3 regions of the Salipiger sp. D13 genome follow, and region 3 is predicted to be linked to each of the others. Evidence: riboswitches for the same ligand, from Rfam matches in the RefSeq annotation. Region 3 holds a riboswitch; each other region holds the start of a gene.
The links. A riboswitch is a leader RNA that binds a small molecule or an ion and turns the genes downstream of it on or off. The one in region 3 is predicted to bind thiamine pyrophosphate.
Positions count from the first base shown of each region.

Region 1: linked by a shared signal. The riboswitch ahead of thiD (bifunctional hydroxymethylpyrimidine kinase/phosphomethylpyrimidine kinase) and the one ahead of D6860_RS21785 (thiamine ABC transporter substrate-binding protein) in region 3 are both predicted to bind thiamine pyrophosphate.
Region 2: linked by a shared signal. The riboswitch ahead of D6860_RS10650 (FAD-dependent oxidoreductase) and the one ahead of D6860_RS21785 (thiamine ABC transporter substrate-binding protein) in region 3 are both predicted to bind thiamine pyrophosphate.

Region 1 is NZ_RAPJ01000046.1:9,712-17,577, forward strand. It holds gene D6860_RS25400 (hypothetical protein) at 655-825, shown strand; gene thiD (bifunctional hydroxymethylpyrimidine kinase/phosphomethylpyrimidine kinase) at 1,074-1,889, opposite strand; TPP riboswitch at 2,013-2,107, opposite strand; gene D6860_RS23330 (sensor histidine kinase) at 2,193-4,601, opposite strand; gene D6860_RS23335 (response regulator transcription factor) at 4,594-5,262, opposite strand; gene D6860_RS23340 (Bug family tripartite tricarboxylate transporter substrate binding protein) at 5,417-6,388, shown strand; gene D6860_RS23345 (tripartite tricarboxylate transporter TctB family protein) at 6,483-6,959, shown strand; gene D6860_RS23350 (tripartite tricarboxylate transporter permease) at 6,959-7,866, shown strand, end outside.
Region 2 is NZ_ML112594.1:200,216-208,081, reverse strand. It holds gene D6860_RS10665 (thiamine phosphate synthase) at 1-198, opposite strand, end outside; gene D6860_RS10660 (thiazole synthase) at 195-965, opposite strand; gene thiS (sulfur carrier protein ThiS) at 967-1,164, opposite strand; gene D6860_RS10650 (FAD-dependent oxidoreductase) at 1,148-2,125, opposite strand; TPP riboswitch at 2,270-2,370, opposite strand; gene D6860_RS10645 (phosphatase PAP2 family protein) at 2,716-3,738, shown strand; gene D6860_RS10640 (zinc-dependent alcohol dehydrogenase family protein) at 3,783-4,790, opposite strand; gene D6860_RS10635 (aldose 1-epimerase) at 4,895-5,761, opposite strand; gene D6860_RS10630 (SMP-30/gluconolactonase/LRE family protein) at 5,765-6,634, opposite strand; gene D6860_RS10625 (FadR/GntR family transcriptional regulator) at 6,631-7,374, opposite strand; gene D6860_RS10620 (ABC transporter permease) at 7,382-7,866, opposite strand, start outside.
Region 3 is NZ_RAPJ01000019.1:81,936-89,801, reverse strand. It holds gene D6860_RS21800 (cytochrome c1) at 1-518, shown strand, start outside; gene D6860_RS21795 (thiamine ABC transporter ATP-binding protein) at 591-1,286, opposite strand; gene D6860_RS21790 (thiamine/thiamine pyrophosphate ABC transporter permease ThiP) at 1,273-2,841, opposite strand; gene D6860_RS21785 (thiamine ABC transporter substrate-binding protein) at 2,817-3,800, opposite strand; TPP riboswitch at 3,838-3,948, opposite strand; gene aroC (chorismate synthase) at 4,044-5,144, shown strand; gene D6860_RS21775 (methyl-accepting chemotaxis protein) at 5,227-7,074, opposite strand; gene D6860_RS21770 (DMT family transporter) at 7,210-7,866, opposite strand, start outside.

The DNA of each region.
Region 1 (7,866 bases), on a different contig from region 3:
CGTTTCCCGGGCGACCTCAGGACCCCCTCAGGGGCGAGTGACACCCGCGCGCGGCGGCCGCGGTCCAAGCGCCTGAAAAGAGGCCCTGAGACCGCCCGAACGGCGTGCACTGTTGCTGCGCCGCAGCGTAAAATGTTCTGGACATTATGTCGCGAGTGATGTGTCGTGCCGGAACGCAAGGGAGTAGAGGGTCGACCCGCCGGAGGAGGAGAGCGGGCCGACCGCGCAGACGGGCGTGGCCACCGGGAGAGGGCCTGAACCGTCGTGATCCGGTCGCCTCCGTGGAGGACGTGAGGCGGCCGGTCTTGCTTACCCCCGAGATAGCAACGCCAGCGTCATCTGCAACGACCCATCAGGTTTGGCACGTCGGATTTCGCGGATTTTTGCAAAAGCAGCACACTGCATGCACGTTTTTTCGCCGCTTTTTTCGCAGCGGGCTGTGCGGTGGGCGGGCGCGGAAAGATCGGGCCAGAAACCGCCGGAGATCCTGCGGCTGTTTGCGCTATCCCGAAAGCTTGGTTGCGCTACCCTTTCATGCTATAAGGCGCCACCTGCCTTCATCTCAGGCGGGTGTCCGAACAAGACCACCCTCGTCACAGCCGACCGTGCCAGCGGCACAGCCGTGCTATGTCTCGTCAGGAAGGAGTAAGGCCCATGACCATGTTCAATCGCGAACAGACGAAAACCATCGAGAGACTGCTCGATCGCGGCAACTCGGATTTCGAAATCGCGCAGCAGATCTGTCCCTCCGACGACGACCCGGAACTCTTCCTCGAGGCCGTGTCGGCCGAGCGCGAACGCCACGAGCGCATGTCGGTGACCTGATAGCGAATTGCTGAAAGGGAAGGGAGCGCGGCGACCCTCAGGGAGGAGGAGAGAGGGCCGCCGCTGATTTCCGAGGTCCAGGGAGGAGGAGAGAACCTCAGGAAAACTGTCTGGCGCTTGGCAGCGCCGTTACCGCTATCTAGCAATGCGCGGTCCGCGGAACAATCGCATCCGTTGCAGACCCGGATTGTGCTGCGTGCATGGCTCGCAACGTCTGCTCCTGCAAGGCCCCCCGAAAAGGGCAGGGCTCAACCGCGCTGATCCTCCCCCCATCCGACCGCATGGAAGTGATGCACCGGGCCGTGGCCGGAACCGACCGCCAGACGGTCGGCCGCCGCGATGGCGCCGGTGATGTAGCGCTTGGCCTCGGTTGCGGCCTCGGCGAGCGGCAGGCCCGCTCCGAGCTGTGCCGCAAGCGCCGAGGACAGCGTGCAGCCGGTGCCGTGGGTGTTTCCCGTCGCGATGCGCGGACCGGAAAGCCATGTCTCGGTTTCGCGCGTGGCAAGCAGATCGTCGCTGACCTCACCTGCAAGATGGCCCCCCTTGAGCAGCACCGCAGCGGGTCCGAGCGCAAGCAGCGCACGGGCCTGCGCCTGCATGTCGTCCCGGCACTTGGCCTCGGGGCGGTCCAGAAGGTCCGCGGCCTCGGGCAGGTTCGGGGTCACGACGCTGGCCAGTGGCAGCAGGCTGTCGCGCAGCGCACCGACCGAAGCCGCGTCCAGCAGCCGGTCACCGCCCTTGGCGACCATCACCGGGTCGAGCACGACGGGGCAGCCGATTCCGGCGATCTCGCGCGCAACGCAGGCGGTGATCTCGGCGTCGCCCAGCATCCCGATCTTGACCGCGTGAACCGCGATGTCCTCGCGGATCGCCCGGATCTGCGCCGCGACGATTTCGGGCGGGGTCAGATGCACCGCCGACACGCCCCGGGTGTTCTGTGCCGTGAGCGCGGTGATGACCGCCATCGCGTAACCGCCGTTCGCCGAGATCGCCTTGATGTCGGCCTGGATGCCGGCGCCACCCGAGGGATCGGAGCCGGCGATCGAGAGGATGTTGGGGGTCATGTCCGGCCCCCCGTGGTCGGTGTGCGGCCTTGCCGCGTCGTGGGCATGTGGCGGGTTTCGGTCAACTCTCGTCTCCTCCATGGGGCGGGGCGGAGACATCACGACGGCAAGGGGCATGCGCCCGGTGGGTCGTGCGCGCCTCCCTCCGCCGGCATTATCCGGTTCAGGTTCCAAGGGTGCATCTCAGCCCGGATGTCCGGGCGCCCCTGTCGCTTCTGCCCACTGGCTCGCACGGAGAGCCGGCGCACGTCAAGCGTGCCGGGCCGCTGACCGACGACAGGGCAGGGCAGGGGGCTCAGGGCCTCAGGGGCCGGGATCGCCCATCAGGGTCGAATCCCAGTTGCGCAGGAAGTCCTCGCGCTTGATGCGGTCCAGAAAGGTCAGCAGGCTGGGGCCCAGCCGGATCGGCAGGAAGTTGGTCGAGCTGCGCGGCATCGGCAGCGCCGGCGGGGTCAGGCCGCCCGCCGGGGGCATCAGCGAGAACAGCGGTGTCTCGGCGTCGAGGATCGCCTGCCCCTCGGGTGACAGCAGGAAGCCGATGAAGGCCTCGGCGCGCACCGGGTTGCGCGCGCCCCTGGGAACAAAGGCGCTGCGGGTCATCACGAGATTGTAGTCGTCGAGGAAATGCACCCCGATGTTCGGATCGTCGGCGACCAGCGCCATGGCGTAGGAGCTGATGATGTTCAGCGCCATGCAGATCCGGCCCTCGCGCGTGGCCTGAACCATGCTCGCCGTGGTGTTGAAGGTGCGGATGTTGGCGCGGCCCAATACCTCCATCAGCCGCTGCGCCTGCACGCTCTGGATCGTGTCCTGCGTGGCGAACAGGTAGCCGATGCCGGAGCGCCGCAGGTCGTAGCCGCCGATCTTGCCGCGCAGCTCGTCCTCGTGATCGCGGATGAAGCTCGACAGGTCGCGGTGGCTGGTTGGCAGGTTCGACTCGGGCAGCACCCGCCGGTCGTAGAGGATCGCGGCGGGCTCGAAGGTGAAGCCGAAAAGCTCGGATCGCCACGAGGCCCATTCCGGCGGCTGCCATGCTTGCGGAACGCGCAGCCGGTGCGCAAGACCGCGGTTCACGAGGTCGACCTGAAGGTCCATCGCCGAGGAAATCACGAGATCCGGCACCGTCTCGGGCGAGGGATCGAGAAGTTCCTGGTAGAGATCGACGGTCTGGTAATCGTGGTAGACCACGTCGACGGCCGGGTTGCGGGCCTCGAATGCCTCGATCAGCGGGCGCATGGCGGCGGGATCGGTGGCGGCGTGGACGAGAAGCTCGTCGGCCTCCGCGCGCGGGGCTGCGATCAGGGCCAGGAGCCCCGCGAGCAGCATCACCGCCAGCCGCCGGAACAGGATCGAGGCGCGAAGCCCGCCAAGCCGCGAGGTGCCGAGCGTCAGCCGCGCGTCGTGGCCCTCGGCCACCGACCGGACGATCGCGAGCCCCAGCCCCGAGCCCGCCGTCGCCCGGTTGATCGAGGTGAATCGCTCGGTCGCACGCAGCCGGTCGGCGGGGGCGATGCCGGGGCCGGCGTCCGAGACGGTGAGCGTGATCGTGGTCTCGTCGCCATCGAGCCGGATCACGATGGTGTTGTCCTCGCCGCCGTGACGGATGGCGTTGTCGATCAGGTTGCGCAGCGCCTCGCGGATCGAAATGGCGTCTCCCCGGATGCGCCCCCGCCCGTCGGGCAGGCCGGCATCGTCGAACGACAGCGTCGCCTTGCGCAGCCGCCGCTCGCGCAGCAGTTCGGCCAGCGTGTTGCGGACCAGCGGGCGCAGGTCCAGCGGCTCGAGCTGCGCCTCTTCCGAGCGGTGCGAGACCATGGCGTTCGACAGGAGCTGGTTGGTCAGACGCACCGTCCGCTCGGCCTGCGCCGAGGTCCGCCCCAGCCGTTCGCGCAGCGCCTCGGGGGTCTCGGCATCGGAGGCGAGCGCCAGCTGGCCCTGCAGCGCCGAGAGCGAGGTGCGGGTCTGGTGCGCGACATCCGCGATGAAACGCTCGGTCAGCGCGCGGTTGCGTCCGAGCTGCGCGATGAAGCCGTTGATCGCCTGGAAGAGCCCCGAGATTTCCTGCGGCGGGTCGCCCTCGATCGGCGACAGGTCACGCGGCGACCGGGCAAGCAGCGTGTCGGCGATCTGGTGCAGCGGGGCGAGCGATGCCCGGATCGCCAGCCAGACGAAGCCCAGCCCGATCAGCGACACCACGGCGAGCCCGCCCATGCCGTTCAGAAACAGCGACAACTGCTGGTCCTTGCGGGCGTTCAGCGTCTGGCCCATCTGGACGAAGACCCACTCGCGCCCGGCGCTCGAGGTGATCTGGCGGCCCTGCAGCACGAAGCGGAAGCCCTCGTCGAGATCGGCGTTGTAGAACACCGGCTCGGCCGAGGGGCCGGACGTGTCGGGCAGGGGCAGATCGGCCATGCCGGTGAGCTCGCCGTATTTCGGCGAGAACACGCGATAGACGATCCGGTCGTCGGCGGCGAGCGCAAGGATGTCCATGGCCGACTGCGGCAGGTCCACCGTCGGCCCGTCGGTGTTGTAGGACACCCGTTCCAGCACCGACAGCGCCGCCCCCGCGAGCAGCAGGTCGAAGGTCCGGTTCGAGGCGTCGCGCGCGTAGTTCCACAGCAGGATCGAGATGATCAGCAGCAGGGCCCCGAAGCCCGCTGCCATGCTGACCAGAAGCCGCCGCTTGAGCGAATGGGCGCGCAGGTCAGTCATCGTCCGCGACATAGGGAAGGTAGCCCAGCCCGCGCACGGTCTTGATGACCAGCGGCGTGCCCTCGAGCTTGCGGCGCAGCCGGGTCAGGATCTGCTCGACCGCGTTCAGGCTGGGGGTCTCGTCGAAGGAATAGAGCTTGTCGGCCACCTCTTCCTTGGTGAGCATCCGCCCGAGGTTGTCGACCATGATCTCGAGCATCTGGATCTCGCGGGCGCGCAGGTCGATGGTCTGCTCGCCGAGCCGCGCCTGCTTGGCGGCCCGGTCGAAGCTGAAGGGTCCGGCGGTGAAGACGTTGCTCGACGCGCCGGCGCGGCGGCGGGCGAGCACCCGGCAGCGGGCCGACAACTCGCGGAAGTCGAAGGGCTTGACCATGTAGTCGTCGGCGCCGGCATCGAGCCCGATGATCCGGTCGTCGATCTCGCTGCGGGCGGTGAGCACGATCACCGGCGTCTGGTCCCCGCGCGAGCGCATCGAGCGCAGCACGTCGTAGCCGCTGCGGCCGGGCAGGTTGATGTCGAGCAGCACGATGTCGAAGGCGGCGAAGCGCAGCAGCGCGTTGGCCTCGTTGCCGTCGCTCTCGCGGTCGACCGAATGCCCCTCGCTGCGCAGGCGATCCAGGATCGTCTCCGCGAGTTCGTCGTTGTCTTCCACAAGCAGCATCCTCATTGCCGCAGGATTACTCAAGTTCACCCGCTGCGCATAGATGTTGCGGGACGTGTCAGTGTCCTGTCAGTTTCGAGTCAGGAAAAGCACAGCGTCCGTACCCGATAAGATGCGTCGCGCCAGACGGCGCCATGACTTACGGGAGGATCTCATGAAAATTACCCACATCACCACGGCCTTCGTGTGCGCGCTCGGCCTCGGCACCCCGGTCTTCGCCCAGAGCGAGATCGACAACCCCGAGTGCGTTGCGCCCGCGAACCCCGGCGGTGGCTTCGACCTGACCTGCCGCGTGGCGCAGACCGGCCTCGAGCCGCATGTCTCCGAGCCCGTGCAGGTCACCTTCATGCCCGGCGGCATCGGCGCCGTGGCCTTCAACCAGTTCAACACCAACCGCACCGATGACGGCTCGGCGATCGTCGCCTGGTCGACCGGGTCGCTGCTGAACATCATCCTCGGCAAGTACGGCGAGTTCGACGAGAACGATGTGCGCTGGCTCGCGACCGCAGGTGCCGACTTTGGCGCCGTGGTCGTGTCCGCCGACAGCGAGTACAACTCGCTCAAGGACGTGATGGATGACCTCGCCTCCGACCCGCAGTCGGTGGTCGTGGGCGCCGGCGGCTCGGTCGGCTCGCAGGACTGGATGAAGGGCGCGCTGCTGATGCGCGAGGCGGGCGGCACGCCCATGCAGATGCGCTACGTCGCCTTCGACGGCGGCGGCGATGCCATCGCGGCACTGCTCGGCGGCTCGATCGAGGTCTACACCGGCGACGTCGGCGAGATGGTGCCCTACCTCGAGAGCGGCGACATGAAGATCCTCGCGACCCTCGCGCCCGAGCGCCTCGACGCGCCCTTCGACGAGATCCCGACCGCCAAGGAAGAGGGCTACGACGTCGAGTGGACGATCATGCGCGGCTTCTACATGGGCAAGGACGTCTCCGACGCCGACTACCAGAAATGGGTCGACGCCTTCGAGGCCGCCTACGCAACCGAGGAATTCGCCAAGGTCCAGAACGAGCGTGGCCTGCTGCCGCTCAACATGTCCGGCGAAGAGCTGACCAGCTCGATCAACACGACGATGGGCGAGCTTCGCACCATCGCCACCGAAGCGGGTCTCATCCAGTAAACCCGCTCTCTCCCGCAGGGCCGTCTCCGGGTTCCGGGGGCGGCCCTCGCGGCAGATACGACTTTCCCACATTCCGACACACAGGAGGTTTCCCATGGCCGACCGCATCTTCGCGGCGGTTCTGCTGGCCGTGTCCATCGGCTACGCGGTGATCGCCTTCACCGTCATCAGCGCCCCGTTCCAGTATGACCCGCTCGGCCCCGAAAGCTGGCCGCAAATCCTCTCGGTCGTCGCGATCCTGTGCCTGCTGGGCATCCTCTGGAAGCCCGACACCAATCGTCTCGACGTCACGAAGCGCGTCTGGTTCCGGCTCGCCACCGCGGTGGTGATGCTGCTCGCCTACGGCGATCTCTACGAACCACTGGGCTTCGTGCTCTCGACCATTCTCTTCGGCACGCTGATGGCGCTGATGCTGGGCGCACCGAAACTGCGCGCCCTGGGCTTCGGCGTCGCCGCCGGCATCTTCGGCTGGCTGCTCTGCGTGACGCTCATGGACCTCAACCTGCCCGAGGGCGCCCTGATCGAGTATCTGCTCGAGGCGACGACGGCAGACCAGGAAGGAGGCAACTGATGGACGCGGTTCTTTCCGGTCTCGGGACCGGCTTCGCGGTCGCGCTCGACCCGTTCAACCTCATGCTCGTGCTGGTCGGCTGCTTCGTCGGCACCCTGATCGGCGCGCTCCCGGGGCTCGGCCCCATCAACGGCGTGGCGATCCTGCTGCCCATCGCCTACGGTCTCGGCTTCCAGCCCGAGGCGGCGCTGATCCTGCTCGCCGGCATCTATTACGGCGCCGAATACGGCGGCCGGATCTCGTCGATCCTGCTCAACGTGCCGGGCGACGCGGGCGCGGTGATGACCACGCTCGACGGCAACCCGATGGCCAGGGCCGGGCAGGCCGGGCGGGCGCTGTCGCTCTCGGCGGTCGCCTCGTTCATCGGCGGCACCTTCGCGGTGATCCTGATGTCGCTCTTCGCCCCGGCGCTGGCCAAGTTCGCGGTGACCTTCGGGCCCGCCGACTACGTCGCGCTGATGGTCTTCGCCTTCGCATCGCTCGCCTCGCTCGTCGGCAAGAGCACCGTGAAGACGCTGCTCGGCGCGACCATCGGCCTGATGCTTGCGACCATCGGCCTCGACGCCAACACCGGTGTCGCGCGCTACACCTTCGGCATTCCCGACATCCTTGCAGGCATCGACTTCCTGATCGTCGTCGTGGGTCTCTTCGGCATGGCGGAACTGCTGACGCTGGTCGAGCACCAGGCCCGCGGCACGCTGAAGTCGCTGCCCGTGGACAAGAGCTTCGTGAAGATGTCGGACCTCGCGCTGGCCAAGTGGACCATCGTGCGCTCGTCGGTCATCGGCTTCTTCATCGGCATCCTGCCCGGCACCGGTGCCTCGGTCGCCTCGGCCGTGGCCTATGGCACCGAGAAGCGCGTGTCCGACACCGAAGGCACCTTCGGAAACGGCGACCCGCGCGGCCT
Region 2 (7,866 bases), on a different contig from region 3:
CGCCACGCGCCAGTGATCGTTGACCACCAGCACCGCGCCATGCTGCCGGCAGAGCGCCTGCGCGCGGCTGATGATGGGAAGAAGCTCGACCTCGGGCGTGTCCTTGATGCGCAGCTGCACCAGTTTCACGCCGAGCGGCAGCATCCGTTCCAGCCACGCCACGCTGTCGAAGATCGGGTAGAACCTGTCGAGCCTCATGCGAGAAACGCCTTTCCGATCAAAGGGGTGGAAGGCGCGGCCATGTCGCGCGCCTCCATCGGGTCGGCCTCGAAGGCCAGCCGACCGGCCTCGACCGCGCGGGCGAAACCCTGCGCCATGGCGGGCGGATCACCGGCCTTGGCGACGGCGGTGTTCAGCAGGACGGCATCGAAGCCCATCTCCATCGCCGCCGCCGCCTGGCTCGGCAGGCCGAGCCCCGCATCGACCACCATCGGCACGTCGGGGAACTGGGCGCGGAGCGTGCGCAGCCCGTAGATGTTGGTCAGCCCCAACCCGGTGCCGATGGGTGCGCCCCACGGCATCAGCACCTCGCAACCGACCGACAGCAGCCGGTCGGCCAGCACGATGTCCTCGGTGGTGTAGGGAAAGACCTTGAAGCCGTCGTCCACGAGGATGCGCGCGGCCTCGACCAGCCCGAAGGGATCGGGTTGCAGCGTGTCCGCGTGGCCGATGACCTCGAGCTTGATCCAGTCGGTCTCGAACAGCTCGCGCGCCATCTGCGCCGTGGTCACCGCCTCGCGCACCGAGTGGCAACCGGCGGTGTTGGGCAGGACCGCGACACCAAGGTCTCGGACGAGATCCCAGAACGCCGCGCCCGCCTTCTCGTGACCGGCCTCGCGGCGGACCGAAACGGTGGCGATGCCGGCGCCGGAACGCCGAAAGGCGTCCGCGAGCACTCCGGGCGAGGGATATTGCGCCGTGCCCAGCATCAGGCGCGATACGATGTCGGTATCGTAGAGCTTCATCTCAGCCTCCTTGCCGCGGGGTGACGATCTCGACCCGGTCGCCCGGCGAGAGCGCGGTGCCGGCCCGGGCGGCGCTCGGCACGAAGTCCTCGTTGAGCGCGGTGGCGACCTTTGAATCGCCGTAGCCCAGTTCCTCGAGCGCGCCTGCCAGCGTCGTGGCGCGGACCTCGGTCGCGGTTCCGTTAATCGTGATCTTCATCCATGAACTCCGCTGTCGTTCCGTCGCAGGCCGCCGCCACCGCCATTTTCGCAAGCGCCGGCGCAAGCAGAAAACCGTGACGGAACAAGCCGTTGACATGAAAGGTGTCGCCCCTGCGCCGGACGCGGGGCAGGTTGTCGGGAAAGGCCGGGCGCGCATCGGCGCCGATCTCGACCAGCTCGGCCTCGCCGAAGGCCGGGTGCAGCGCGTAGGCCGCCGAGAGCAGTTCGAGCACCGAGCGCACGCTGCGCCGCCGGTCCTCGCTTTCGATCTGCGTGGCGCCAAGCATGAAGAGCCCGTCGGCGCGGGGAACGATGTAGAGCGGATAACGCGGGTGCAGCAGACGCACCGGGCGCGACAGGCGGATGTCATGGCTGCGAAGCACCGCCATCTCGCCCTTGACCCCGCGCAGGTCGCTCAGTCGGTCGCGCGCCGAAAGACCCCGGCAGTCGAAGGTCAGCCCCTCCGGCGTTCCGCGCTCGGCGCGGAAACGGACGCCCGCCGCCTCGAGACGGTCGCGCAGGCAGGTGAGCGCCGCACGCGGGTCGAGATGCGCCTCGCCGGGGAAGAGCAGCGCCCGCTCGAAGCGACCGTCGAGGTCGGGCTCGAGTTCGGCAATGCCGTTGGCATCCTGTGTCACGTGCTCGGCGGTCCGGCGTGCGAAACGGTCGAGCTCGCGCCGGTCGCGGCCCAGCGTCAGCACAAGCGTGCCGCGCCGCTGCACCTCGACACCCTGCGCAGCCCACCAGTCCGCGGCCTCCTGCCCGAGGCGGATGACGGGCTCCTCGGCGCTTTCGCCCTCGCAGAACGGCGCGAGCATGCCCCCCGCCCACCAAGAGCAGCCATGCGGGCCGGGACGGGGCGACGGATCGCAGACCGTCACGTCATGGCCACGCGCGACCAGCTCGGTCGCGACGCAGAGACCGGCGACGCCGGCACCGATGACCGTGGCGCGGGTCATGGGCGGCCTCGCCTACGGACGGCGGGGCGAGCGCTGCCGCGCAAGGCGGGCGCGGTGTTCAGGCGGTCGGATGGGTGACGGCTCATGCAAGGTCCTCCATCGACGCAAGGATGGAGGACGACCGGACGCGGAGAGACTCCCCCTGTTCGGTCGAGCTCCGTTCCCTACGCCGGTATTAGCCGGATCAGGTTCTATGGGTCGGCTGTCGCCTCTCAGCCCCTGACGGGGCACCCCAACGGATTCACCACGACGTTAACCGGATGGGCGCGGCGATACAACTGCCCATCGTCCGCCCCCTGTCCCGCCGCGACCGCGCGCCGGTCTGGTCCGTCCGGTGACGGAGTCGCGAATTTCCGCTCATCGCCAGGCCGGCGGGATCATCCTGTCGCGGCCCGCTGGCAGGCCGCCGCCCCTGCACTATGTGCATTCCGCAAGGTTTCCGGATTTGGAGCAGATTTCGACGTGCTGTCACATTTCGCGAGATGGGCTCCGGGCGCAGACTGCCCGGCATCGGCGGCCCGCTGCCACCCTTCGTGCATGACAGGCGCGTCGATGCCCGCCTTCCCGGGCAACGCCGGAGGCGCTGTCGCATGATCGCCTTTCCGTCGCTGGCCTTTCTCATCTTCGGTGTCGCTTACGCGCTGGTGTCACTGGTCTTCGCGATCATCTTCCGCGACGGCGTGCTCGGCGAGATCCTGAGCTCGGTCTCCGGCGGACTGGACATTTCGCTGCGCTACTTCTGGGCCATGGCGCTGGTCATCACCGCCTGGGCGGTGCGATCGGGCATCAAGCGCGGCGCGCCGCTGCGGGTGGCGGTCGGCAATGTCGCCGCCATCTACGCCGCGACCTTCGCGCTTCACTTCGGCTTCACGCTGTTCAAGACGACGATGCCAGAGATCGTGCCCCATTACGCCGACCCCTACCTCGCGGCGGTGGATGCCTGGCTGCACGGGCAGTCCGACCCCTGGTCGGTGATCGACCGGCTGATCGGCTCGGCCCGGATGATCCAGCTCACGCCGCTCTACCAGGGGCCGTGGCTGGTCGCCGCCTTCCTGTTCCCGGTGATCCTCGTGGCCTCGGACGACAACCCCGAGCGGGTGAAGCGCTACCTCGTGCTCTACTGCTGCAGCTGGATCGTGATCGGCAATATCATCGCGCTTGGCGGCATGTCGGTGGGGCCGGTGTTCTACGACAGGTTCTACGGTAGCGCCCGCTTCGAAGGGCTGACCCGGACACTGGACGAGGCGGGGCTCGCACACACCACGATGGGGATGCTGCAGGACTACCTGTGGAGCATGTTCGCCGCCGGTCGCGAGGGCTTCGGCACAGGCATCTCGGCCTTTGCCTCGGTTCACGTTTCGGTCGCCACCGTGATCGCGCTATACTGCGGTGAGCGCTCGCCGCTGCTCGCCGTCCCGAGCGGGCTGTTCTGCGGCATGGTGCTGCTGCTGTCGGTCTGGAGCGGCTACCACTATGCGGTCGATGGCTATGTCTCGATCGCGACCGTGGCACTGATCTGGGCCGGGCTCCGGCGCTGGTCGCGCAGTTCGGCGACCGGCAAGGCGCCGGCACGCTACGCGCTCGACGAACGGCTCGACGCCTCGCGCGACTGAGACGGCGCCCGGCCTCATCGGACCGGGCACCGTGCGTCACGACTTCACATCGTGACGCAGATCTTGCCGAAATGATCGCCGCTTTCCTGCAGACGGAAGGCGTCTGCGAGATCCGCCAGATCGAAGGTCCGGTCCACCACCGGACGGATGGCGAGCGTCTCGAGCGCGGCGACGAAATCCTGCTGGTGCTTGCGCGACCCGACGATCAGACCCTGCAGCCGCTGCTGCTTGCGCATCAGGTTGGCGGTGGGAATCTCGCCGCTGATGCCCGTCAGGATACCGATCAGCGCGAGGTGCGCGCCGGGACGGCCCGCGGTGATCGACTGCTCCAGCGTGGCCGGGCCGCCGACCTCGACCACGATGTCGACGCCCCGCCCGCCTGTGAGCCGCTGCATCTCTGCGCCCCACTCCGGCGTGTCACGGTAGTTGATGACGTGATCGGCGCCCAGCTCGCGCAGCCGCTCGAGCTTCGCGTCCGACGACGAGGTCGCGATGACCCGCGCGCCCATCGCCTTGGCAATCTGCAGCGCGTAGATCGAAACGCCGCCAGTGCCGAGCACCGCCACGGTGTCGCCCGGCTTCAGGCCGCCGTCGACCACCAGCGCCCGCCACGCGGTGAGCCCGGCGGTGGTGATGGTGGCGGCCTCGGCATGGCTCCAGCCTTCGGGCGCGTGGGTGACCCAGCTTGCGGGCAGCGTCACGCTCTCGCGGGCGTAACCGTCGAGCCCGTCACCGGGCACGCGCGAGAAATCCGAGGGCCGGAAGGCGCCGTCCTGCCAGTCGGGGAAGAAGCACGACACCACGCGGTCGCCGACGCCAACGTCGGTTACGCCGTCGCCGACCGCCGTGACCTCGCCGGCACCGTCGGCCATGGGTATCCGCCCGTCGGCGGCGGCGTTTTCACGGGAGGCGACCATGTAGTCGTGGAAATTCAGCGAGGTGGCGTGCAGCCGCACGGTGATCTCGCCGGCCTTCGGCGCCTCGGCCTCGGGGGCGTCGGAGAGCACGAGGTTGTCGAGCCCGCCGGGGGCCTTGATGCTGATCTGTCTCATTCGGATGTCTTTCCGTCTTCTGGGTGTCGCGCCCACAGTGGAGCGATTGCCGCAAAGGGTAGACCGCATGGGCAGCGCGACCATCCCCGATCGCCGGATCACGATCAGCCGGGGCCGGCCGCCTGAGACACGTCGAGCGCCATCGCCCCCGAGACCGAGGCGCCCGGGGCGAGCGACCGCAGGCCGTCCGGCCCGGTCGCCGTCTCGCCGCTGACGTGACTTTGCGGCTCGAGCGCGAAGCGTGGCATGTCGGGGGTCGCGAAGAGCATCAGCGCCCCGAGCCCCCGCGCCTCCATCCGCAAGGTATAGCCGAGTGAGGGCTGGTCGATGTCCGCGCGGCCCGACCAGCCCGAATAGCACTGGTTGCGCCATGCCTCGGGCAGGCGGCGCGGGGCGCGGTAGTCCTCGCCCCCCGGAACAGGCTCGCGGCCGCGCGGCAGGTGCCCCTCGCCCTCGGGCCAGAGGTGCTGCGCGGCAAAGGCAACGGTCGTCTCCGGCAGGCGCGGAAAGAAGGGATGGAAACCCAGCCCGACCGGAAGCACGCCATCCCCGGTGGTCTCGAGCGTGAGCCCGAAGGCGGCACCGGTCGCGGTCAGCGCGATGTCAAAGGTCATGCGCAGGCGCATCGGGTCGCGGTCTGCCGGATCGAGGCGCAGCCGCAGGCGGTCGGAGCTCTGTGCCGCCACCGTCCAGGTGCGCTGCCAGGCGATCCCGTGCAGCGCCAGTGGCTCGTCGGTGTTGGGCTGCACCGGAATCACGTGGTTGCCATGGCGCAGCCGGTTGCCCCGCGCGCGGTTGGCGAAGGGCGCCATGAGGAACATCGCGGCTTCGGCCGGGCCATCACCCGGAGGGTCGGCGGGGGCCAGCACGGGCACCGCGCCCGCCCCCATGAGCGCCTCGAACCGCAGGACCGAGGCCCCGCGATCCGGGTCGACAGTCAGCCGGACGCGGTCGTTTCCGAGCGCGATCATCGGTCAGCCCGCGAAGATCGGTCGCGGCAGCCCTTCGATGCCGACAGGGACGCGCAGGAGCGCCCCGGCCAGTGGCTCGGCCTCGCGCTGCGCGTCGGAGTAATCCCAGGTCGAGGTGGTCACCACGAGGTCCTGCCCCACGAAGGCGCAGGAGGTCGGACGCGACACCGGCAGCTCGATGATCCGGTCGAGGCGCCCGTCGGGCGCCAGCCGCAGGATGCAGCCGCCGTCCCATCGGGCATTCCAGAGGAATCCCTCGGCGTCGACCGCCGATCCGTCCGGTCCGCCGGGCAGATCCTCCGGAGGCCGGAACTCCGACCGCTGCGGGCCGAGCGTGCCGGTCCCGGGGTCGTAGTCGAAGGCCATGAGGCGCCCGTCGGAGGAATCCGCCGTGTAGAACACCGTGCCGTCGGGACTGAAGGCGATCGTGTTGGCGATGCCGATGCCGCCCTTCAGGTGGCGCAGCGCCGCGTCGGTGTCGAGCGCGTACAGACTGCCCGTCGCGCCGGTGCCGGCCATGTTCATGCTGCCGGCAAGGAACCGGCCGGCCGGATCGGTTCCGCCGTCGTTGAAGCGGTTGTCGGCGAGTTCGGCCTCGGGCGCGTGCAGCAGCGGCGCACGGGTCCCGGTGGCGTCGAAGCGTGCAAGCCCATCCGCGAAGGCGCCGATGTAGCCACCGCCAGCCGCCGGGGCAAAGGCGGTCAGGGCGCTGTCGAACGCCACCGTGCGCAGTTTTCCGGAACTCAGGTCGAGCCGGTGCCACAGCGCTTGGCCGATATCGACCCAGCCAAAGGCATTCTCGGCCTCGAGCCAGAGCGGGCCCTCGCCGAGAAGGTCGCCCTGATGGCTGAGAACCTCGATCGTTGCGGTCATGCGGCCCCCGCTGTGTCTGTCCCGGTCTTGGCGGCCACCCGCGCGAGATCGCGCGCGGCCACGTCTATGAGCTGTGCCATGAGCGTCCGCGCGGTGTCGCCCTGTCGCATCCGGATCGCTTCGAGCACCTCGCCATGGGTGTCGAGCGAATCCGCGAAGTTCTCGGACGCCTCGGCGGTCATCCGGAAGCTCATGCGCAGCGCAGAGCCGATGACCGCGCCGAAGTTGGCGAAGATCTCGTTCTTCGAGGCCATGAGGATCGCGAAGTGAAAGGCCTCGTCCGCGGAGACCGTCGCGTCGATGTCGTCGCCGCGCGCGGTACACATGCGGTGATAGGCCTCCTGCATCCGCCCGAGGTCCGACCCGTCGGCGCGCGCGGCGGCCATCTCGGCGGCGGCGGGCTCGATGACCTGCCGCGCCTCGGTCAGCGAGCGGATGAAAACCAGGTCCGGCGGCAGGCTCTCGCGCCACGCGAGGATGTCGCCGTCGAGGTGGTTCCAGCGGGTCGGCGGCAACACGATGGTGCCGACCCGGGGGCGGCTTTCGATGAGCCCCTTGCCCGCGAGCATCCGCACGGATTCGCGCAGGGCGGTGCGGCTCACCTCCATCCGCTCCTGCAGCGCCTCTTCGGTGGGCAGGCGGTGGCCCGGTGCGATCTCGCCCGACAGGATCATCCGGGCGAGGGTCGAGGTCACGATTTCCCGTGCCCCGCCCTGTCCTCTCTGTTTCGGTTCTGCCATGCGCGCCTCAGCTCTTGTTCAGTCGGTATTCTGCCAGGAAAACGGCAAGGATCAGAAGCGTCCCCTTGGCGAGCATCTGGTAGAACGTCGGCACCGCCGTCAGGATCATCCCGTTGTTGAGCACCCCGATGATCGCCACGCCCAGCAGCGCGCCGACCACCGTGCCCCGGCCGCCCTGCATCGCGCAACCGCCAAGGAAGGCCGCCGTGATCGCCTCGAGTTCCAGCCCGTCCGAGCCCGAGATCGGCTGCCCCGAGCCGGTCCGCGCCGCCAGCAGGATGCCGCCCACACCGGCCATGATGCCCGACACGATGTAGATCGCCACCCGGTAGCTGGGGATGTTGAGCCCCGACAGCCGCGCCACGATGGGGTTGCCGCCGATGGCATAGTAATTCCGGCCGACGATGCTCTTGTGCATGAAGATATAGAAGCCGATCGCTACGGCGATGAGGATCCAGATCGGCGCCGGCAGGCCCAGGATGCGGCCGGTGC
Region 3 (7,866 bases):
ACTTCGAGGTCTTCGACGAGGAACTCGACGACTACCGCCCTGCCCGGCCGACCGACAACTTCCCCGCCAACACCTCGCTTGGCGCCCCTGACCTGTCGCTGATGGCCAAGGCGCGCGCGGGCTTCCACGGCCCCTACGGCACTGGCCTGAACCAGCTGGTGAACGGCATGGGCGGCGCGGAATACATCGCGTCGCTCCTGACCGGCTACACCGGCGAGGAAAAGGAAGAAGCGGGCACGCTGTTCTACGAGAACACCGCCTTCCCGGGCGGCTGGATTTCGATGGCGCCGCCCCTGCAGGGCGAAGACGTCGAATTCGACGACGGCCACCCGAACTCGCTTCACCACGAGGCGCAGGACGTCTCGGCGTTCCTGATGTGGGCGGCCGAGCCGAAAATGATGGCACGCAAGCAGGCCGGCTTCGTCGGCGTGATCTTCCTCGGTGTCCTGTCGGTGCTGCTCTACCTCACCAACAAGCGCATCTGGCGCCCGATCAAGCACAAGCACGAAGAAGCCTGATCGCGGCCCATCGCCAACAAGAAAGCCCCGCCCGACCGGCGGGGCTTTTTTCATGTCCTGCGCAATGGCTGTCTAGCCGAGGTAGGCGCGCAGTGCCTCGGGCGGATCCGCAAAGAGCGCCTCGGTCGCGCGCGGCGCGGCGGCGATGCCCTCGGCCACGAGCACCGTCTCGTCAGCAAAGCGCCGTGCGTCCTGCGGATCGTGGCTCACCAAGAGCACCAGCGCGCCGAGCTCGCCCGAGACTTCGCGGACCAAAGCCAGCATCTCGTCCTTGAGCGCGGGGCCAAGCGCGGCGAACGGCTCGTCCAGCGCGATGACCGGCCGTTTCTGCAGGAGCACCCGCGCGAGCGACGCACGGCTCTGCTGGCCGCCCGAGAGTGCACCCGGTTTGCGCGCGCCCATGCCATCAAGACCCACGCGCTCCAGCGCGCGGTCCACGGCGTCAGCCTCGGCCGGGGTCACCCGGCGCCCGTCAGGGCGCAACGCAAGCCCGAGATTGCGGCGCAGGTCGAGATGCGGAAAGAGGTTGTTTTCCTGGAACAGCATCGCGACGGGCCGGCGATCCGGGGGCTCGTCGGTGATGTCCTGCCCCTGCCAGAGCACCCGCCCCTCCCCGGGCTTTCGAAACCCGGCGATGAGGTCGAGAAGCGTCGACTTGCCTGCCCCCGATGGCCCGATGATCGCCACCCGTCGCCCCGCTGCGAGGCTGAAGTCGGCGGACAGCGCATAGTCGCCCTCTTGGAAGCGCAGGGCCTCAAGCGTCAGCATCGATTCTTCCTCCGCGATCGAACAGCCAGAACACCCCGAAGCTCAGGAGCAGCAGCAGAAGCGCCGCGCCGGCGGCCGCATCCATCTGGTAGGAGCCCATCAGCCGGTAGACCTGCAACGGCAGCGTCGCCCGGTCGGGGTCCGCGAAAAGCGCGATGACCCCGAGGTCCCCCATCGACAGCGCGGCGGTCAGCCCGGCGGCAAATCCGAGCGGGCGGCGCAGGCGCGGCAGCAGAACGAGCCGCAGCCAGGCGAAGGGCGTCAGCCCCAGCGATTGCGACAGGCGGCGATAGTCCTTCCGGATCGCCTCGGCCTCGGGGCGCAGGATGCGCAGCGCGAAGGGCAGCGCCACCAGCGCGTTGACCAGCGCCGTGACCGGCAGGGCCAGCGAAAACGGGTTCGCAAACGGCCTCACGATCAGGAACAGCCCGGTGCCGAGCACCAGCGGCGACAGCGCGATACCGGCGAGCCCCACGAGCTCGCCGCCGCGCGTCGACAGCGGCAAGGCCCAGCAGAGGCAGAGCGCCGTCGATCCAAGCGCCACCGTCGCGGAATGGCCAGCGGCCTGCCAGGTGGCCGCCCCCAGATCTGCAAGATACGGCAGCCCGCGGATCACGACGCTCAGAAGCGGTGTCAGCAGGAAGAGCGCCGCAAGCGCGATCCACAGCGTATCGCCGATACGGGCGGCCGCGCCCTGCCCGTCCCAGCGGTGCCGGATGCGGTCGAGACCCGCACCGAAACCATCCCCTGCCCCGAGCTTCAGCGCCACGAGCCCCGCGCATAGAGCAAGCCCGAGCTGGATCACCGACAGCAGCGCCGCGCGGCCCAGGTCGAAATCGAAGCGCACCGCCTGGTAGATCGCCAGCTCCACGGTCGTCGCGCGCGGCCCGCCCCCCAGCGTCAGCGCAACAGCGAAGCTTGACAGGCAGATGACGAAGATCACCGCGAAGGCGCCCGGCGCGATGCGCAGCAGCATCGGCGCCTCGAGCACCCGGAACATCGCCCCGGGCGTCAGCCCGAGCGAGGCCGCAAGCCGAAACCGTTCGGCCGGAATGGCAAGCCAGCCCTGGAGGATGAGACGCACGGCGAGCGGCAGGTTGAAGAACACATGCGCGAGGATCACCCCGTGCACGCCGTAAACGGTCATGCCCGGCAGACCAAGCCCACGCAGCGCGAGGTTCACGAGACCGTTCTGGCCGAAGACCGCGATCAGCCCCAGCACCGCCACGATCACCGGCAGGATGAAGGGCGCGCCCATAAGCGCGACGAGCGCCCCACGGCCGCGAAAACTCCGCCGCGCCAGCGCCCGCGCCACGGGGACTGCAAGCGCGACACTCAATCCCGCGGACAGAGTGGCCTGCATCAGGGTGAACCGCAGCGCCTGCCACTCGTTCGCCCCGAGGCTGCCCCAACCGCCCGCGCGGATCAGCACCGCGACGACCGGCCCGAGCGTGAGCACCGCCACGGCAAGCGCGGCGAAAACCGCGATGCCCCGGCCTGGGCGCACCATTGATTTCCCGAAGCCGCGGGTCAGCGCGACAGCGCCCGGCGCCATGCCTCGATCGCCTCGTCGCGCAGCGCGGCCGCCTCGTCCTCGGAATAGAAAAGCACCTTCTCGGGCAGATCGAGTTCCTTGAAGCCCTCGGGCCATTTCTCGCGCGGCAGCGCCGCCGGGAAGGACCAGTTGCCGGTCGCGATCATCTCCTGGAACGGCTCGCTCAGGATGAAGGCCATGAAGTCGTCCGCCAGCTCGGGCTGGTCGGTGCTTGCGACCTTGGCGGCCAGTTCGACCATGAAGTAATGCCCCTCGGGGAAGATCGCCGCCTTCTTCGTTCGATCGTCCTCGGCGATGATGTGATAGGCGGGCGAGGTCGTATAGCTCATCACCATGTCGGCCTCGCCGTCGGTGAAGAGCCCGTAGCTTTCCGACCAGCCCTTCGTCACCGTGAGGATCTTGGGGGCAAGCTCCTCCCAGGCTGCCTCGGCCTCGTCGCCGTAGACCGCCTGAACCCAAAGCACCGTGGCCAGCCCGGAGATCGAGCTGCGCGGGTCCTGGATCACGATCTTGAGGTCGTCCGGCGCGTTCAGCAGTGCGTCGAAGCTTTGCGGCGGCTCGGGCAGACGCTCGGTGTCGTAGACAAAGGCCGTGTGCCCGTAGTTGTAGGGCAGGAAGATCTCGTCATCCCACTCGATCGGCAGCGTCAGCGGCGACAGGTCCTGCCCGTGGGGCGCGAAGAGCCCGCTTTCGCGCGCCTTTTTCGTGACGTCGGTGTTCAGCCCGAAGACGACGTCCGCTTCGGTGCGGTCGCCCTCGAGCAGAATGCGCGGCAGCAGGTCGCCGGGCTTGAACTGGAGGTCGCAGTCGCACTGCGCCTCGAACATCTCCTCGATCTTCGGGCCGGGGCCCCATTCCGAGACGATGTAGTCGCCTGCGTAAACGGTGAGAACGGGTGTATCCGCCAGCGCGGCGCTGGCTGTGAGAAGTCCCGCTGCAGCGGTGGTGATGGCCTTCATGGCATCCTCCAGGCTTGCGGCGAGAGGGCAAGACCGGGCGCGAGGCCGTCACCTTCCCTCCGCCGGTGTTAACCGGTTCAGGTTCAACGGGTTCGCAAGATGCATCTCAGCCCGGCCGCGGATCGGCCGGACACCCCGAGGTATCGGGAGTCGTAGTGCCGCAACCCGCCCCGCGCAAGGTGAAATGCCTTGAGACGGCGCCGCCGCTGCCCTAGGAACCCTTCGGACAAGGAGACTGCGCCCATGAGCATGAACACATTCGGCCACCTGTTCCGCGTCACCACCTGGGGCGAAAGCCACGGTCCCGCGCTCGGGGCCACGGTGGACGGCTGCCCGCCGGGGGTCGCGGTTGACGAAGCGATGCTGCAGCACTGGCTCGACCGTCGCAAGCCGGGGCAGAACCGCTACACGACGCAGCGGCGCGAGCCCGACGCGGTGCGCATCCTGTCGGGCGTGTTCGAGGGGCAGACCACCGGCACCCCCGTGCAGCTGATGATCGAGAACACCGACCAGCGGTCCAAGGACTACGGCGACATCGCCGAGAAGTTCCGGCCCGGTCACGCCGACATCACCTACTGGCAGAAATACGGCATTCGCGACTATCGCGGCGGCGGACGCTCGTCGGCGCGGGAAACCGCCGCGCGCGTCGCTGCCGGAGGGCTCGCGCGGGCCGCTCTCGCCGCTCTGGCCCCGGGCCTCGAGATCACCGGCTACATGGTGCAGATGGGTCCGCACGCGATCGACCGGTCGCGGCTGGACCTGGCGCAGGTGGGCGAGAACGCCTTCTGGTGCCCGGATGCAGAGACGGCCGAGACCTGGGCCAACTACCTCGACGACCTGCGCAAGAGCGGCGACAGCGTCGGCGCGGTGATCGAGGTCGTGGCGCGTGGTGTCCCTGCGGGGCTTGGCGCCCCGGTCTATGGCAAGCTCGACACCGACCTTGCGGCGGCAGCCATGTCGATCAACGCGGTCAAGGCGGTGGAGATCGGCGAAGGCATGGCGGCGGCGGCCCTGCGCGGCTCGGAAAACGCCGACGAGATCACCATGGGTCCCAACGGGCCGGAGTACAGCTCGAACCACGCGGGCGGCATCCTTGGCGGCATCTCGACGGGGCAGGACGTCGTGCTGCGGTTCGCGGTGAAGCCAACCTCTTCGATCCTCACCCCCCGCCGGACAATCACGAAGTCCGGCGAAGAGACCGAAATCGTCACGAAGGGCCGTCACGACCCCTGCGTAGGCATCCGCGCCGTTCCGGTGGGGGAAGCCATGGTGGCTTGCGTGCTGCTCGACCATCTGCTCCTGCATCGGGGACAGGTCGGAGAGAACCGCGGCAAGATCGGGTGACCTTTCCTGTCCCGTGACATGCAGCTTGCCGTCTTCCCCTGGGTTCGCGTTCCGGAGAAAGACGGCAGCGCGTCATGCTGATCTAGAAATCCTCCCAGAGGTCCATGTCGGCACCAGCCGCACGTTTGGGAGGCGCGACCGGGACATCCTGCACGGCCATCTCCGGGACCTCGATCTCGGCGATCGGCGCAGCAACGGGCGTGACCTCCTCGAGCTCAGGCGCCTCCATCCCCATGAAGCGGTTCAGGACGCTGCTCAGGCGATCCGCCTCGGCACTGAGTTGCTGGCTTGCCGAACTCGTCTCGCCGACCATTGCCGCGTTCTGCTGGGTGACCTTGTCGAGTTCCGCCACGCCTACGTTGATTTCCTCAAGACCCGCTGACTGCTCCTTGGCCGCAGAGGCGATCTCGCCCACCATGTCGGAGACCTCGGTGACATAGCCCACGATCTCGGACAGGGTCGCGCCGGTCTGCTCGACGAGCAGCCCCCCGTCCTTCACCTGTTGCGAGCTGTTCTGCACGAGGGCCTTGATCTCGCGAGCCGACTCCGAGGCCCGTTGCGCCAGCGACCGCACCTCGGAGGCGACGACCGAGAAGCCTTTGCCGCTTTCGCCGGCGCGCGCCGCCTCGACCCCGGCATTCAGCGCAAGCAGATTGGTCTGGAAGGCGATGTCGTCGATGACTCCGATGATCTGCGTGATCTGGTCCGAAGAGGCCGCGATCGAACTCATTGCCTGAAGTGCGCGCTCCATGACGGTCCCGCCTTCCTCGGCGCGGCGGCGCCCCTCGCCAGCACGACGGTCGGCGGCCTCGGCCCTGTCTGCCGCGGAGCGGACACTGCCCGACATCTCTTCGAGTGCGGCGGCAGATTCCTCGAGCGTGGCAGCCTGCACCTCGGAGCGGCGCGACATCTCGTTCGACATCTTGGACAGTTCCTGAGAGTTCCGCTGGACCATCTCGGCGGAATCCTTGAGCGAGCCGACCATGTCGCCGATCTGCTCGGCCAATTCATTGAAATCGTCGCAGATCTTCTTGTAGTCGGTCCCGAGATCATTCCATTCGGCGCCATCCAGACGCTCGGCCACCTGCCCTTGGGCGAGCTGGCCCATCGCCTCTCCCAGGGCACTGAAGAGCGCGACGCGTCGCTCGTTTGCCACCCGCTCGCGGCGGTCCGTCTCTTCGGCCTTTTTCAGCTGATCTCGCAGGCCCGCGAGATTGCGGGCAATGGCGCCGGCTTCATCGCCGCGCTCCTGCCCCGTGATTTCATGTTCAAGCGCACCGTCGGCGATGCTTTGCACGCTTTGCGCGGCAGTCTGGAAGGGACGAGCCAAAACGCGACCGAAGATCAGCACGCAGCCGAGTCCGAGGAGCACTGCAAAGCCATTCAGCCCTAGCAGGATGACGTTTCCATCCCGGACTGTCACATCGGTCTGCCTTTCCGACACATGAAACGCCTCGATGATTTCGTCGCGAAGGCTGTCCACCGTCGTGCGCATTTCATCCAGCGCGGGAAGGACCGTGTCAGAGACGATGGCGTCTCGCTCGAAAATCGTCACCCCCGGTGACCCAAGGAAGTCGACGGGCTGCACAAGGGTCTGGGCGATCTCTGCGACGCTCTGGAATTCGGGAACGAAATGAGGTCGATAGGCTGCCTCGGTATCGGTCCTGGTGAACACGTCGTCGGCTTCGTCCACCAAGGTTGAGAGTGTCGCGATCTCTTCGCGAATTTCGTCCAGCACGTCGTTGCTGCTGTGCTCGAATTTCAGGAAGCCCGCCGCGATCCGTTCGATCCGCTCTTCAAGCAGCGACAACGCGCGGTTCTGGGAGGTGATGTCGTGCCCATAGTGGATCGCATCGGCCAGCCGGGCCTGCACGCCCCAGGAAATCGCCGCCACCACCAGGATCTGCAGCACGAAAACCGTGCCGAGCATCAACACCTGGGTCCGAATGGGAAACCTGCTCATCATCGCTCCAACCGCTGCATGGTCCGCCGGTCGTAATCCGGCCGACCCTGCAGCTATCAGAGAGGTGTAAACAAACCCTTCCGGCCTGTCGGAAACACCGCCTCAGCGCAGCGCGGCGCGCGAGCGCTGCACCGCGAGAATGCCGAGCGTTACGATGACCACGCCGATCACGTCGTAGCGCCCCATCGGTTCGCCCAGCAGCACTGCGGCCACCGCAACGCCGAAGAACGGATTGAGGAAATGGAAGGTCGCCGCCTGGATCGCCCCGATGCGTTCGACCAGCAGCACCCAGACGAGGGTCGCCGCCACACCGGGGATCAGGACGGTGTAGCCGAAGGCCACTACAAGCGTCCACGACCATGTGACCTCGGGGGTCTCGAGCGCGAGGGCGAACGGCCAGAGCAGCGCGCTGCCGACCAGCATCTGCAGTCCGACGATCATCATGATGTTGCCGCCCGACACGGCGCCGCGCACCGACATGGTCGCCGCAGCCAGAGAGAGCACGCCGAGCACGCATAGCATGACGCCCCACGGATCGGCCCCGCCCTGCAGCCGTGCGCCCATGATGATCGTGACCCCGAGCACACCGGCCAGAAGCCCCGCATAGCCCATGGGACGCAGCCGTTCACCCAACCAGAGCCAGCTCGCCAGCGCCACCACCAGCGGCATGGTCGATGCGATGATCGAGGCAAGCGAGGCCTCGACCGTCTGCATCGCGACGAAATTCAGCCCCAGATACAGGGCGTTCTGGCAGATGCC